Regions from separate parts of the Lysinibacillus sp. fls2-241-R2A-57 genome, predicted to be linked through region 1. Evidence: riboswitches for the same ligand, from Rfam matches in the RefSeq annotation. Region 1 holds a riboswitch; each other region holds the start of a gene.
What was found. Region 1 has a riboswitch for S-adenosylmethionine ahead of QRN68_RS07465 (bifunctional homocysteine S-methyltransferase/methylenetetrahydrofolate reductase). Riboswitches for the same ligand answer to the same signal wherever they lie in the genome.

Region 1 (3,671 bases):
AAACGCTGCCGCTACAGAGAAATTCGCCTTTTTACGAAGTGGTTTTCCTGAGAACGATACACCTTCATTTAACTGTTTTATTAATTGGATTAGTTCCATTGAAGATACGTCATAAACGCTAGTCGCACCTGGGAAATCACCTACCTTTGTTGGATCTCCAGTAACCGCTAAAATATCATGAATCCCTAGAGCATTTAATCCCATTAAATGTGATTGAAGACCAATTAAATTACGATCTCGGCAAGTTATATGTGTCAACGGTCGTACCCCATGTGCTTCTTTCAGTAAGGCACCCATTGCAATATTACTAATCCTTGGTGATGCCAGTGAATTATCAGCCATCATGACTACATCTGCGCCAGCCTCATATAATTTTTCAGCGCCTTCAATAAAGCCTTCAATTTCTAAATGCCTTGGTGTATCTAACTCCACTATAACTGAGCGTTCACGTTTTGCTTTTACATGTAATGGCTCATAATTTGGTGGCTCTGCCTCACGTAAAACCTCAACTTTTTCTGGCTTCGCGTACTTTTCCTCTACTGGAGATAGCTCCTCTAAGTACTTTTTCACTGCAGCAATATGCTTTGGTGTCGTACCACAGCAGCCACCGATTAAACGCACCCCCTGATCACGAAGTGCTACAGCTGCTCGCCCAAAATAATCTGCCTCTGATTCATAAACGACACGGCCATCCTCTAAATCAAGTAGCGATGCATTCGGATACGCTGACATAAATGCTTTTTCAGGAAGCTCTACACCTTCAAATGCTTGAATAGTATGGTGTGGACCTAAGCGACAGTTAACACCTACGATATCAGCACCTAGCGCTTCAAGTTCATGTAAAGCGTTATTTAAACTCATTCCATTTTGCAAAACTCCTGGTTCATGCATAGAAACTTGAGCAATAATCGGTAATTTTGTTTTAGCTCGTAGCATTGTTAAAGTTGCTGCCAGCTCTTCAAAATCATAATATGTTTCAAGTAAAAGACCATCTGGATTTCCTGCAAGTAGAACCGTTGCTTGCTCTTCAACCGTTGCTAAAATTTCCTCTAATGTTGCATCACTCTTTCGAATACCACGGATTCCTCCAATAGTACCCAAAACAAATTGTCCACCATCTGCTGCCGCTCGTTTAGCAATCGTAATAGCGGCTTCATTAAACTGCTGCACTCGTGATTCTAATCCATAGCGGGCTAATTTTATGGCATTAGCTCCGTATGTGTTCGTTTGAATAATATCGGCTCCAGCTGCTATATATTCTCTATGAATCTTTTCAATTAATTCCGGTCTCTGAACATTCATTTCCTCATGGCAGTACTCCAAGCCATAGCCATATAAAAGCGTACCAATTGCACCATCTGCTGTAAGAACATTCGTTTTTAACTTTTCAAGCAATCCCATAAAACTAGCCTCTCTTCCCTTATCTCTAAAATAAAAAAGCCTTCTTTCAAAAAAAGAAGGCTTTTACGTTTCGTAATTGTTTTTCCTTCTCATCTTCGACACATAGGTCTTCTGGATTTAGCACCTGACAAAAAGTTGGTTGCTGAAGCTTCATAGGGCCAGTCCCTCAGCTTCTCTTGATAAGAATGTATTATGAATTTTTTAAATAATTAAAAGAATCATATCGTTTACGAACGATTGAGTCAAGACTATTTCACTGAACAAAAGATATTTTCTACTAAAAAAACATTATATTTTGATTTTATTAAGCAATTACAATAGTTTTTCAGCAAGTTCCTCGCCAATTTTTTTCCCGTTTTGAATACAAGCACCTATGCCTACTCCAAAATAAGAACATCCCGCTATTGATAGATTTGGATAGTTGTTCTCAAGCTCTCGCACTAGACCTTGCAACGCTTCACGATGTGCCAAATCATACTTCGGCATTTGGTCAATCCATTTTGTTACATCGACAACAGTTGGTTTTTCCTCAATGCCTAAGCTTTTTCTTACATCCTCTAGAGCAACAGCTGCTAACTCTTCATCTGTCATCATACGCAATCTCTCATACGCAGGGTTAATGCTTTTATAAAAAAGTCGCACAAGTAATTTTCCTTCTGCAGAAGTGTGTTTCCACTTGCGACTTGTCCACGTTGCTGCATTACATATAACATCAGAATTATGCGAAACAATATAACCTGTTCCATCTGCTGGTAATCTATGGTCAGGTACATCAAATCCTAAGTAAATCGTAATGGCTGATGCAGTATTGAATTGTTCAAAATAGCCGTTCAATGATTCATCTTGCAACAAGTTTTGTACTGAGTCATTAGGAAGTGCCAAAACAATATGATCTGCTTCAATCAATTTATCGTTTGCTAATGTAACCGAGTATTGATTCTCCTGCTTTTTAACACTTGTCGTAGCAATTCCTTTAATAATTTCTACATCCGTTAATGTTTCTTCAAGTCGATCAATTAATGACGATAAACCATTTTTAAATGAAATAAATTTTTTATTTGCGGCTTTCGCAAACTGCTCTCTGTTTGCATCGAAACCTTTAATAATACTACCGTATTCATTTTTATAATCGATTAAATACGGTAAAGTGGAAGCAATAGAAAGTTGATTTAAATCTCCCGAATATACACCTGCAAGTACTGGTGCTATTTGGTTTTGAACAAGCTCCTCACCTAAATAATATGTTAAAAATTCCCCAATAGAGCTTTCCTTTGTAAATCTTTCATTTGGCATTGTTAAATCATTTAATGCTACCTTTTTCCCCTCTTCTGATACAAGCGTGCTTTCCTCAAGAGATTGTAAGCTCATTGGAATACCGAACGTTGAGTCAGCTGGGATGGCATGAAGCTCATTGTTTGTGTAAATATATGAAATACCTGTTTCGTTGTACACAAGATTTTGTTCAAAATGAAGTTCCTCTACTAACTCCATGACACCTTTATGACGCGCTACAATAGAATCTGCTCCTGTTTCCATAATGAAGCCTTGTTCATATGCAGAGTGAAGTTTGCCACCAAGGTATGTATTTTTTTCAACAAGTACAAGCTTAACATCTACGTTTTTCTCCCGAACCTGACGTTGCAAATAATGCATTGTACACAATCCTGTAATTCCGCCACCTAATACAACAACTGTTTTCATATTAAACCGCCCCTATTTTTAGTTCTTTATTTAGTATAAACTTTTTTTCTTAAAAATTATGCTAAACCCTTTACAAATTTAGCAAAAATGGAGCTACCCAGCGTACTGGATAGCCCCATTCTTTTTCTATTAACCTTAGCCCTAAAGTGTGCGGTGCCGTTATGTTCTTTGGCATTTTCTTAATTAATTTAAATTCTGTGTAATATTCGCTAATTTTTCAGCAGAACTTGTTACCTCACCAAAGGCAATCCCTAATTCATTGAGAATTTCCGCTATCGCTAGAACCTCTTTTTCCATACAATCATTTTGTTCTTTAGCTTCTGTCATAGAATCTAATATTTTGGTGAATTGTCCTTCTGTTTGTGCCATATTTTCTTCACCAGATCCGACTTCTTCCTGAATATTACTAAGCGAATGAACAAGTTTATCTGTCCGCTCATTCGTTTTATGTAGTAACGTCGCTACCGATGTGACAGAATCCTTTGTTTGAATCGATAGTTTTCTCACTTCATCCGCAACAACACTAAAGCCTTTACCCGCTTCTCCAGCACGAGCCGCTTCTATAGCTG
Region 2 (3,671 bases), on a different contig from region 1:
CCATTATCAGACCAACCGTGTTCATCGTCACCGATAAGCTTACGGTCAGGATCAGCTGATAAAGTAGTTTTACCAGTACCAGATAAACCGAAGAATAATGCAACATCACCAGCTTCACCAACGTTTGCTGAGCAGTGCATTGAAAGGATACCTTGTTGCGGTAATAAGTAGTTCATAATACCGAAAATAGATTTTTTGATTTCTCCAGCATATTCAGTACCACCGATTAGGATGATTTTCTTTTCAAGTGATACAATGATGAATGTTTCAGAAGCTGTGCCATCGATAGCAGGGTCTGCTTTAAAGTTAGGAGCTGAGATCACTGTGAAGTCAGCAACATGAGAAGCTAATTCTTCTTCAGTTGGACGGATGAATAATTGATGAGAGAAAAGATTGTGCCAAGCGTATTCATTGATTACTTGGATGCTTAATTGTGAATCTTTGTCAGCACCAGCAAAGCCCTTGAATACGAATAATTCGTCACGTTCTTTCAAATATTTTACTACTTTTACATATAAGTTATCGAACACTTCAGAAGAAATTGGTTGATTTACTTTTCCCCAGTCAATTTTATCTTTTGTGCTTTCTTCTTCTACTGTATATTTATCTTTAGGTGAACGACCAGTATATTTTCCAGTTTCTGCACGAACAGCACCATCTACTGTTAACATAGCTTCACCACGAGATGTAGCCTTTTCAGCTAATTGAGCTACTGAAAGTTGAACATTAATGTTACCGCCGTTTAATAATTCCTTCAGTTCGTTTGCAATTTCTACTGAATTCATCGATTAAATACCATCCTTTTTTATAGTATTCCCATGAGTCTAAGGGAGATTTTCTTAATTTCAAAAATAGTATAACACAATTGCTTAAATAATCTATACTAATTCAGAAATTATTTTTGAGATTTTATTACTTTTCAAGAAAACGACAAAAAGTTAATTTATTCGTTTTAAGAATGCTTTTTACCCTATTTATAATCAAGTGATTACACAATCACTTCCGTCATAGCTAAATTGCATTTGGAAGATTTTTGCCAACATGAGGTTCGCACAGGATGTGAAGTTCTAAGCTGGTTTTTATCAGACGGAGCTTGTCACCGACTGAAAAGGGGCTACAACTATATTCATCCACCACATGTAGAGATGGCAATATTCCATAGCTAACGATCCACTTTCGCTACAAAAACAACATTGTAGCTGACAATTTGCTTTCGCTACAGAAAACATTTGCTGAATGAAGATTAAAGGGTCACACATATGTTAACACATGATGTGAGGTGGAGAGTAGGGATTATTTTGGACGCATCACCAAAAGATGGAGAATACAACAAAAATATTTGACAACGTTCGACCTTTTACGTATTATGATATATTGAACGGATACTCTTATCCCGAGCTGGTGGAGGGTCAGGCCCTATGAAACCCGGCAACCTGCATGAACTATTTCACGACATGCGTTGGTGCCAACCTGATGCAAGGGAAACCCCTTGAACGATAAGAGTGAAAGGTTACGAAGTCATTATTTCCTTTCCTCATGTTAAGTAAGCGTGAGAAAAGGATTTTTTTATTGTTAAAAACGAATGTAAAGGTAAGTATGTGTAATTCTTTCCTTATTATAATGACGGATCTTTCAAAAATCCTCGTGTTACAATCAGCAAATGTTTTCTGTGCGAAAGCGAAGCGACAGCAACAAAATGTTTTCTGTGCGAAAGCGAAGCGACAGCAACAACGGCTTGAGAGTTCGATCCTTAGGGGCAGACTTGACATGGGTAATGAGTACCGTTATTCGTAAATAATATTGTAAGCGTAATAGGAGGAAAACCAAATGACAAACCGTCGACTGTTTACATCAGAGAGTGTAACAGAAGGACATCCAGACAAAATTTGTGACCAAATTTCGGATGCCATTTTAGATGCTATTTTAGCAGAAGATCCAAATGCACGTGTTGCATGTGAAACAACTGTAACAACAGGCTTAGTATTAGTAGCAGGAGAAATTACTACTTCTACATATGTAGATATTAAAGGTATCGTCCGTGATACTGTAGCAGAAATCGGTTACACTCGTGGAAAATATGGTTTTGATGCTGAAAACTTAGCAGTACTTGTTGCTATTGGCGAACAATCACCTGATATTGCTCAAGGTGTAGACCAAGCTTTAGAGGCGCGTGAAGGTTCTATGACAGACGCTGACATTGAAGCAATTGGCGCAGGTGACCAAGGCTTAATGTTCGGCTATGCATGTAACGAAACACCAGAGCTTATGCCATTACCAATCAGTTTAGCGCATAAATTGGCTCGTCGTTTAACGGAAGCACGTAAATCTGGCGAACTTGCATATTTACGTCCAGACGGAAAAACGCAAGTAACGGTTGAATATGATGAAAACAATGTACCAGTACGCGTAGATACGATTGTCATTTCAACACAGCACGATGAAGAAGCAACGCTTGAACAAATTCAAGCCGACTTAAAAGAATTCGTTATTACTCCAGTTGTTCCAAGTGAATTACTAGATGCCAATACTAAATATTTCATCAACCCAACTGGTCGTTTCGTAATAGGTGGTCCAAAAGGTGATGCTGGTCTAACAGGACGTAAAATCATCGTTGATACATACGGTGGCTATGCACGTCATGGTGGAGGTGCTTTCTCTGGTAAAGACGCAACTAAGGTAGACCGTTCAGCGGCATATGCAGCACGCTATGTGGCAAAAAATATCGTAGCAGCAGGCTTAGCAGAACGTGCTGAAGTACAACTTGCTTATGCAATTGGTGTTGCTCAACCAGTATCTATTGCTGTGGATACATTTGGGACAGGGAAAGTTAAGGAAAATGAAATTGTAGAATGGGTGCGCGAGCTATTCGATTTACGCCCAGCAGGGATTATTAAAATGCTTAACCTTCGTCGCCCTATTTATAAGCAAACTGCAGCATATGGTCACTTCGGTCGTACGGACTTAAATGTACCTTGGGAACAAACAGACAAAGCTGCCGCATTACAAGAAAAAGCAGGGCTATAAATTATTTAGCTAAAATAATGCAATAGCTATAAAATTATTTTACAGTAAGGGGCTTGGTGTTCTAATAGCCCCTTTTACTGTTTTTTTGAAAAAATTAGCTCCTAATGACAACTATGTATAGCTTGGTTGTCCAAGAAAACGTGGAGTTGCTTCAATTTAGCTATTTATTTTTTGTTTGAAGAGATTTATAGTATTGACCTTTTTCTGCATATTCACGTACGATACGTTCCATATCTTCTTTATCTTCAGCATTTAATTCTCGTACAACCTTTGCTGGACGACCTAATGCTAAGCTGTTCGGAGGAATAACTTTGCCTGGAGGTACAAGACTACCCGCCCCAATGAATGCACCCTCTCCAATCTCCGCTCCGTCTAATACTAATGAGCCCATACCTATTAAGGCATTTTTACGAATCGTACAGCTATGTAAAGTTACTTGATGCCCGACTGTTACTTCATCTTCAATAATGAGTGGATATTTAGGGCTTTGATGCAAACAACAAAGGTCTTGAATACTAACTCTTTTTCCGATGATTGTTGGTGATACATCACCTCGAATAACTGTGTTAAACCAAATTGTTGTTTCAGCACCTATTGTAACGTCACCAGTAACGGTTGCATAATCGGCAATAAAAACAGATGGATCG
Region 3 (3,671 bases), on a different contig from region 1:
ATAAATAAGATAAGATGCAATGTTTTGTGCACTATAAACATTTCCCATTGAAAACACTCCTTTATCATCAGTTTTTAGTTAAGAGTAGTTGCGGGCTGAGCAACTACCCCTCTTCACATATTCAAAAGTGGGGGAGCACTTTGAAAACAAATTGGTTCTAGGTTGGTAGCCTTTAGAACGTTTAACTTATTTCCTAGTATAATACAAGGATTTAAATAAATCAATAATACTTATAAAATTACTAGGTATTATTCGTGAATATTTTCAAATATCTTACCGAATGAGGCAAGCGGTTGATGCCGCAACGTTTTACGTATTACCAAATGAGGCCTATCGAATGAGAAAATACGTAAACGCTACAACATTAGCCAATTTTCATTAAGCTTCTATTGTTTGTTGAGAAGCTGTTACTTGTTCAATAGCTTGTTCTAAATCTGCAATAATGTCCTCTACTGCCTCTAAACCGATTGATAAGCGAATGAGCGACTCGGTTACGCCAGTTTGGATTAACTCTTCAGCTGATAGTTGCTGATGCGTAGTAGATGCCGGATGAATAATTAATGATTTGGCATCCCCTACATTTGCTACGTGCGAGAATAATTTCACACTATCAATTAGTTTACGCCCTGCTTCACGTCCACCTTTAATACCGAATGTAAGCACTGAACCGAAGCCATTTCTCAAATATTTTTTTGCTAAATCATGAGTAGGAAAATCTTCTAAGCCATTGTAATTTACATATTCCACAGATGGGTGGTTTCGTAAATATTCAGCTACTGCCAATGCATTTTCATTGTGTTTTGGAATACGCAAATGAAGCGTTTCTAAACCTTGTAATAAATTAAATGCTGCATCTGCACTCAACGTTGGTCCAAAGTCGCGTAGTAATTGTACACGCAGTTTTGTGGCAAATGCAGCCTCTGCTGTGTCAATACCATAACGCAAACCGTGATAAGAAGCATCTGGCTCAGTAAAGCCTGGGAAACGTCCACGAGTCCAATCAAACTTTCCTGCATCTACTACAACGCCGCCTAAAGTTGTACCATGTCCGCCAATCCATTTTGTTGCGGAATGAACGACGATATCTGCACCGTAGTCAATTGGTGTAGAGCCATATGGTGAAGCAAATGTGCTATCAATAATTAATGGTAAGCCGTTTTCATGTGCTATATTCGCTACTGCTTCGATGTCTAGCACTTTTAAACTTGGGTTACCGTAAATTTCAGCGAACACCGCTTTTGTTTTATCAGTAATAGCTGCTCGGAAATTTTCTGGATTTGTTTCATCTACAAAATTCGTTTTAATACCGTAGTTTGGTAGTGTATTGGCAAATAAGTTATAAGTACCTCCATATAAAGAGCTAGCTGCGACAATTTCATCCCCTGCCCCTGCAAGATTTAAAATTGAAAATGCAATAGCTGCTGCACCAGATGAAAGTGCTACCACTGCTGTACCGCCTTCTAATAAAGCGACGCGTTTTTCAAAAACATCTACAGTTGGGTTTGTAATTCGTGTGTAAATATTGCCAGCTTCCTCTAAGGCAAAAAGACGTTGCGCATGAGCAGTGTCTTTAAAAACGAATGCCGTTGAGCGATATACGGGCACTGTACGAGATCCTGTTACCGGGTCTGGCTCCTGGCCACCGTGTAACAGCAATGTTTCTGGTTTAAAATTTGTCATTATATACCTCCAAATGGTTATTTTTTTACGATGGTACCGGAGATGAGGAGGATTTTTTCAGTAGAAAACAAAAACCCTCTTCAGTAAGAAGAGGGTTGCGGTTGCAAGTTTTCCTCCCCTTATCTGCCAGATCCAAGTAAGAATCTGTAGGAATTAGCACCTTAGCAAGTTTGTCACTTACTGGTTGCCGGGCATCATAGGGCCTATCCCTCCGCCGCTCTTGATAAGAGTATGTGATTCAATTTCCATCGTTGTTACAAAGTATAAACACAGACTTTTTTTCTGTCAACACTAAAATTTTATTTTTTCCGAAACTTCTGTCTGTTTATATACGTATTACGAACGCATACACTATTTTAGTATTTATTGGTTTATCACCAAAAGTTTGGGATGAAATTTGTTAAAACGTATGCCATTTATCTTCATTCAGTAGAAGACCCCCACCTCTGAAAGCGGAATGAATTGTACGGGCACAATTCAAAAATCCGGACGCATTGTTTATCTGTGCGAAAGCGTAGCGACAGCGACAGCAATGCGCCCAGCCGGAACGGAAATCAATCCCACGTTATGGTGATGAGCCTATTTATTTCGAAAGGAGGACTTTTATGGTAAAAGCCGTTATCATTTTTCTACTTGTTGGTTATTTAATTGGCTGTATCCACGGCTCTAAAGTAGCGCAGTTTTTATCCGGGGTAGATTTAAAAAAGACTGGGCATGGCAATGCAGGTGCTTCCAATGCAACTCTTTCTCTTGGATGGAAATACGGCGTATTAGTTGCACTTATCGATATCGGTAAAGGTGTAGCAGCTATTATAGGCGCCCATTTCTATCTAGCAGATGCAACACACTTAACAGAAGTACAAGTTTGGTTCTTAAGCTATGTCATAGCTGCTGGTGTCATCCTAGGTCATAATTTTCCATTTCACATGGGCTTCAATGGCGGTAAAGGAACTGCATCAATCATAGGAATATTACTTGCAGTTGATTGGAAAATTGGTTTATTTGCACTTATTTTATTTGTTATTTTTTCTTTCGTGACGAACTATTTAATTGTCGGTGTACTTGAATTTTATCTTGTTTTTTGTACAGCAACATATTTATGGATTCCTGGAGTAGGCCCAACGATTATAGCTCTACTACTTTTTAGCATAGCAATCATTTTGCATATCGAAAATATCAAACGCTTAATTCAGGGAACTGAGCCAAAAGTGACTTCTGCATTTAAGAAAAAGAAATAATATTACTTTAGGGTTTTTGTCCTTTCTATGACCACATATTTTCTCGCAATCGCCTATTATTGCTATAACTAGAGAGTATTTCATATAAGATTTTTATTTACAATAAATATACAAATTACTTTCTTAAAAAAGCATATTACTAGCCGATGTTATGGAAAATAATAGTTATTGATAGAAGAAAGGATGAAAAAAGTATGTCTACTTCTGAACAAGCAAAACCGAAACGTAATTTGAAACCGCTCTGGATTGGATTAGCCTTTGCTTCACTGATTATCATTACTTTTTTACCTAACAACGGCGATTTACCTATAGCTGGACAACGAGCCTTGGCCATCTTAGCTTTCGCAGTCATCCTTTGGGTTACAGAAGCAGTATCCTATCCCGTTAGCTCTACCATGATTATTGCACTCGTTACAATTTTATTAGGTCTAGCTCCGTCAATGGAAGATCCAACGACACAACTTGGAACATCAGAAGCGCTAAAATTGGCATTAAGCGGGTTTAGCAATTCTGCAGTTGCACTAGTAGCCGCAGCTCTTTTCCTAGCAGCAGCTATGCAAATTACCAATTTACATAAACGTCTTGCGCTATGGATACTTTCACTAGTTGGGACAAAAACAAAAGCCATTGTATGCGGTGCTATTTTAGTATCGATAGCACTCGCATTCTTTGTCCCTTCTGCTACTGCACGTGCAGGCGCAGTTGTGCCAATACTACTAGGAATGGTAGCAGCATTTGGTTTACCACGTGATA
Region 4 (3,671 bases), on a different contig from region 1:
ATTACGTTGGAAACCGTCTAAGTAAGCTGCATCCCCTAGACCGCCTGCACCGATAATTCCTGCCATCGCAGTATAGCCAACAAGTGCTACGGCAGTAACTGTAATACCTGAAATAAGTGCTGGTAACGATTCGGGAATTAATACTTTCCAAATAATCGTTGACGTTTTAGCGCCCATTGAACGAGCTGCTTCAATAACACCCTTATCAATTTCACGTAATGCAATTAATACCATTCGTGCATAGAATGGTGCAGCACCAATAATTAATGCTGGTAAAGCTGCGTTTGCTCCGCGAATTGTGCCAAGTAAAAATTTCGTAAATGGGATTAATAAAATGATTAATACGATAAATGGGATCGAACGGAAAATGTTAACAATCGAACTTGTTAAAAAGTTAACAATTTTATTCGCCCATAGTTGGTTTGGACTTGATAAAAATAATAAGATCCCAATCGCTAATCCAAGAATAAATGTGATCACTGTAGAGATCGTTGTCATGTACAATGTTTGATACGTAGCTTCCCACATTTTTTCCCAGTCGACATTCGGAAAGAGACTAGTTAGCATTTGCAATCACCTCCGTTTGTACTTCGACTGTATTTAAGTAGTTAAGTGCATCCGCAATATTCGCCTTCGAGCCGTCTATTTGCACAATAAGTGTGCCGTACGCACCATTTTTCGTTTGCGAAATATTACCATGTACAATGCTTACTTCCACATCAAACTGTTTCACAAGATGTGAAATTACAGGTTGCTCTGTTTTTTCACCTACAAAAACTAGTTTGACAAGTTGTCCAGTAGGGTAATTTGCTTTAATTTGTGCCACTGTTTCCTGTGTTTCTTTCGTATCTGTAATTTGAGAAACGAATTTTTTCGTAATGACCGCTTGTGGAGCTTGGAATACTTGTAATACTTCACCACGTTCTACAATTTCTCCAGCTTCCATAACCGCTACACGATGACAAATTTTGCGAATAACGTGCATTTCATGTGTAATTAATACGATCGTTAGACCTAATCGTTCATTAATATCGACTAGAAGATCAAGGATAGCATCTGTTGTCTCCGGATCGAGTGCAGATGTTGCCTCATCACATAACAATACCTCTGGATTATTAGCAAGGGCGCGAGCGATACCTACACGTTGCTTTTGTCCCCCTGATAGCTGTGATGGATACGCCTTAGCGCGCCCCCCTAAGCCAACAAGTGTGATCAATTCATTCACTCGCGCTTCACGTTGTGCCTTTGGAACACCTGCGATTTCTAGTGGGAAAGCGATATTTTCCTCAACAGTTCTAGACCAAAGTAAATTAAAATGCTGGAAAATCATACTGACCTTTTGTCTAGCATCTCTGAGCTTTTGCCCCTTTATAGATGAAAATTCTTGATTGTTAACCGTCACCGTACCAGATGTAGGTTTTTCTAAACCGTTTAATAAGCGAATCATCGTACTTTTACCAGCGCCACTATAGCCGATAATGCCAAAAATTTCACCTTTGTTAATAGAAAGGTTGACGTCTTTGACTGCTGTTAATTCGCCATTCGCAGTTTTGTATTTCTTCGTAATATTTTGCAGCTGGATCATAGCGAATTCTCCTTTTCTCATATCCGTGTCACCCGCTGAAGGAAGTAAAAAAACCCCTTCACTTTATAGACAAGTAGAAGGGGTCACGTAACTTATACGCTAAACCGTTCTCTCATCTGTCAAAGATAAATCTTTGGGTGATTTGGCACCTTTTCACTTTGTGATGGTTGCCGGGCTTCATAGGGCACTTCCCTCCGCCACTCTTTATAAGAGTTCGATATATTTATATTTTTTAATATATTCGTACTTTACCACGCGAGTAAAGCTCCGTCAATTTATTTTTTTAATAATTCGTATAAAAATGGTACGGATTGAAAGGCATAAACCTTTTCTATCACTTTTTTGCCATCACAAACGAGTAAACATGGTACACTTTCGATTTTATTATCAAAAGCTATGTGCTCTATAAAATTAATATTCGCTTTACCAACCTGTAAATGTGGTAGTAATTGCTCGACAATCGTCATCATTTTCGAGGCAACTGCACACGTTCCACACATAGGTGTATATAAATAAAAGGCAGCCTTTTCACCGGACTGTACAGCCGTGTCCCACTGCTCTTTTGACCATTCTTCCATCTTTTCACGCAACCTTACAAAATATATTTATTATGGATTGAGAAGTGTGCACGAAGCAATATCATCGCTAACACCTTTCTCGGAGTTGTCTCAACTTCCTTATATGTCGGCATCGTACGTAAATGCTCAGCCTCTGGATAATGTCTGTCCATTAATGCCCGTAGCTTATCACCCGATGTATCTGCATCAAAGAATGTATAAAGCTCACAGCCCTCATATGGATCCAGTAACTCTTCTAATTGATGAACTCCAATTGTACCATTCGTACAAAGGATTATAACATCTTCACTTAAAATAGGTTTAATTTGAAGTTTATCCGAACGCCCTTCGACAATTAAGCATTTTCCCTCGAACATCACGCCACCCCCATTAGACATATCCCTTATGCTCATTATATCCATAACACTCTGTCGATGATCATATAAGACACCCATTGATAAGGGACTTCAACTGCATTCTTCTCCCCAACGTGGTGGAAGGAATGAAGATAATAAAAAACGCCGGTGATTTCCGACGTTTTTTTATTAGGGCTTGTCTTATTCAGCAATCATTTCTTCGTATTGCTCAGCTGTCATAAGTTTTTCAACTTCTGATGCATCAGCAGGCTCTACAACGATCATCCATGCTTTTTCATATGGTGATTCATTAACGAATTCTGGGCTATCTTCTAAATCTGCATTTACTTCAACTACTGTACCTGAGATTGGTGCGTATAATTCAGAAACTGTTTTTACAGATTCTACACTACCGAATGGATCATCTGTTTTGATTTCGTCGCCAACTTGTGGAAGCTCAACGAAAACGATATCTCCAAGTTCAGATTGTGCGAAGTGAGAAATACCGATACGTACTTTACCATCTTCTAATTTTACCCATTCATGCTCTTCAGAGTAACGTAAGTCTTTTGGTGTGCTCATGCAAAAACCCCTCCATAAATATGTAATATATTCATCTTCAGTGTGCCATACTTCTACCATAAAAACAAGAATCAATTATACTGAAAGAAGTTAAAAGCGGTTATTTCCAAGCTTGCTCAAAATCTGATTCTTTAAACCCTAAAGTAACTTTTTTTCCATCTGTTACGACCGGTCGTTTAATCAACATACCATCTGAAGCAAGCAGTTCAAGCTGCTCCTCCTCAGGCATTTCAGCTAGCTTATCCTTCAAACCAAGCTCACGATATTTCATACCAGAAGTATTGAAAAATTTCTTTAATGGCAACCCACTCGCTTGCCATAAGCTTGTTAATTCGTCCTTTGTAGGCGGTTGTTCGACAATGTGTACCTCTTCATATGAAATCTCATTTTCATCTAGCCATTTTTGAGCTTTTTTACAAGTAGTACATTTCGGATAATGAATAAATTGAATCGTCATTTAAAGGCTCCTCTACTATCGTTTTCAGGGCGCTAAATTTTCAGCGTCTCCCTCATTTGTCTGTAGTATACCATCATAACCGTTACGAACCAAAATGAAACAATTAATAGCTCATCACTTCCATAGCGTGGGGT

Region 2: another riboswitch for S-adenosylmethionine. It lies ahead of QRN68_RS19285 (hypothetical protein); the one in region 1 lies ahead of QRN68_RS07465 (bifunctional homocysteine S-methyltransferase/methylenetetrahydrofolate reductase).
Region 3: another riboswitch for S-adenosylmethionine. It lies ahead of QRN68_RS13270 (O-acetylhomoserine aminocarboxypropyltransferase/cysteine synthase family protein); the one in region 1 lies ahead of QRN68_RS07465 (bifunctional homocysteine S-methyltransferase/methylenetetrahydrofolate reductase).
Region 4: another riboswitch for S-adenosylmethionine. It lies ahead of QRN68_RS20830 (methionine ABC transporter ATP-binding protein); the one in region 1 lies ahead of QRN68_RS07465 (bifunctional homocysteine S-methyltransferase/methylenetetrahydrofolate reductase).

The regions. Positions count from the first base shown of each region.
Region 1 is NZ_JARVRU010000036.1:35,198-38,868, forward strand. Features, by position in the region: gene QRN68_RS07465 (bifunctional homocysteine S-methyltransferase/methylenetetrahydrofolate reductase) at 1-1,401, opposite strand, end outside; SAM riboswitch class I at 1,488-1,587, opposite strand; gene QRN68_RS07470 (protoporphyrinogen oxidase) at 1,714-3,102, opposite strand; gene QRN68_RS07475 (globin-coupled sensor protein) at 3,286-3,671, opposite strand, start outside.
Region 2 is NZ_JARVRU010000136.1:2,100-5,770, forward strand. Features, by position in the region: gene pckA (phosphoenolpyruvate carboxykinase (ATP)) at 1-785, opposite strand, end outside; SAM riboswitch class I at 1,386-1,503, shown strand; gene QRN68_RS19285 (hypothetical protein) at 1,570-1,794, shown strand; gene metK (methionine adenosyltransferase) at 1,828-3,024, shown strand; gene QRN68_RS19295 (gamma carbonic anhydrase) at 3,185-3,671, opposite strand, start outside.
Region 3 is NZ_JARVRU010000076.1:24,463-28,133, reverse strand. Features, by position in the region: gene QRN68_RS13275 (hypothetical protein) at 1-48, opposite strand, end outside; gene QRN68_RS13270 (O-acetylhomoserine aminocarboxypropyltransferase/cysteine synthase family protein) at 379-1,680, opposite strand; SAM riboswitch class I at 1,797-1,910, opposite strand; gene QRN68_RS13265 (glycerol-3-phosphate acyltransferase) at 2,286-2,918, shown strand; gene QRN68_RS13260 (DASS family sodium-coupled anion symporter) at 3,113-3,671, shown strand, end outside.
Region 4 is NZ_JARVRU010000152.1:10,229-13,899, forward strand. Features, by position in the region: gene QRN68_RS20825 (methionine ABC transporter permease) at 1-567, opposite strand, end outside; gene QRN68_RS20830 (methionine ABC transporter ATP-binding protein) at 557-1,585, opposite strand; SAM riboswitch class I at 1,695-1,798, opposite strand; gene QRN68_RS20835 (thioredoxin family protein) at 1,861-2,163, opposite strand; gene QRN68_RS20840 (toprim domain-containing protein) at 2,178-2,519, opposite strand; gene gcvH (glycine cleavage system protein GcvH) at 2,700-3,080, opposite strand; gene QRN68_RS20850 (arsenate reductase family protein) at 3,181-3,537, opposite strand.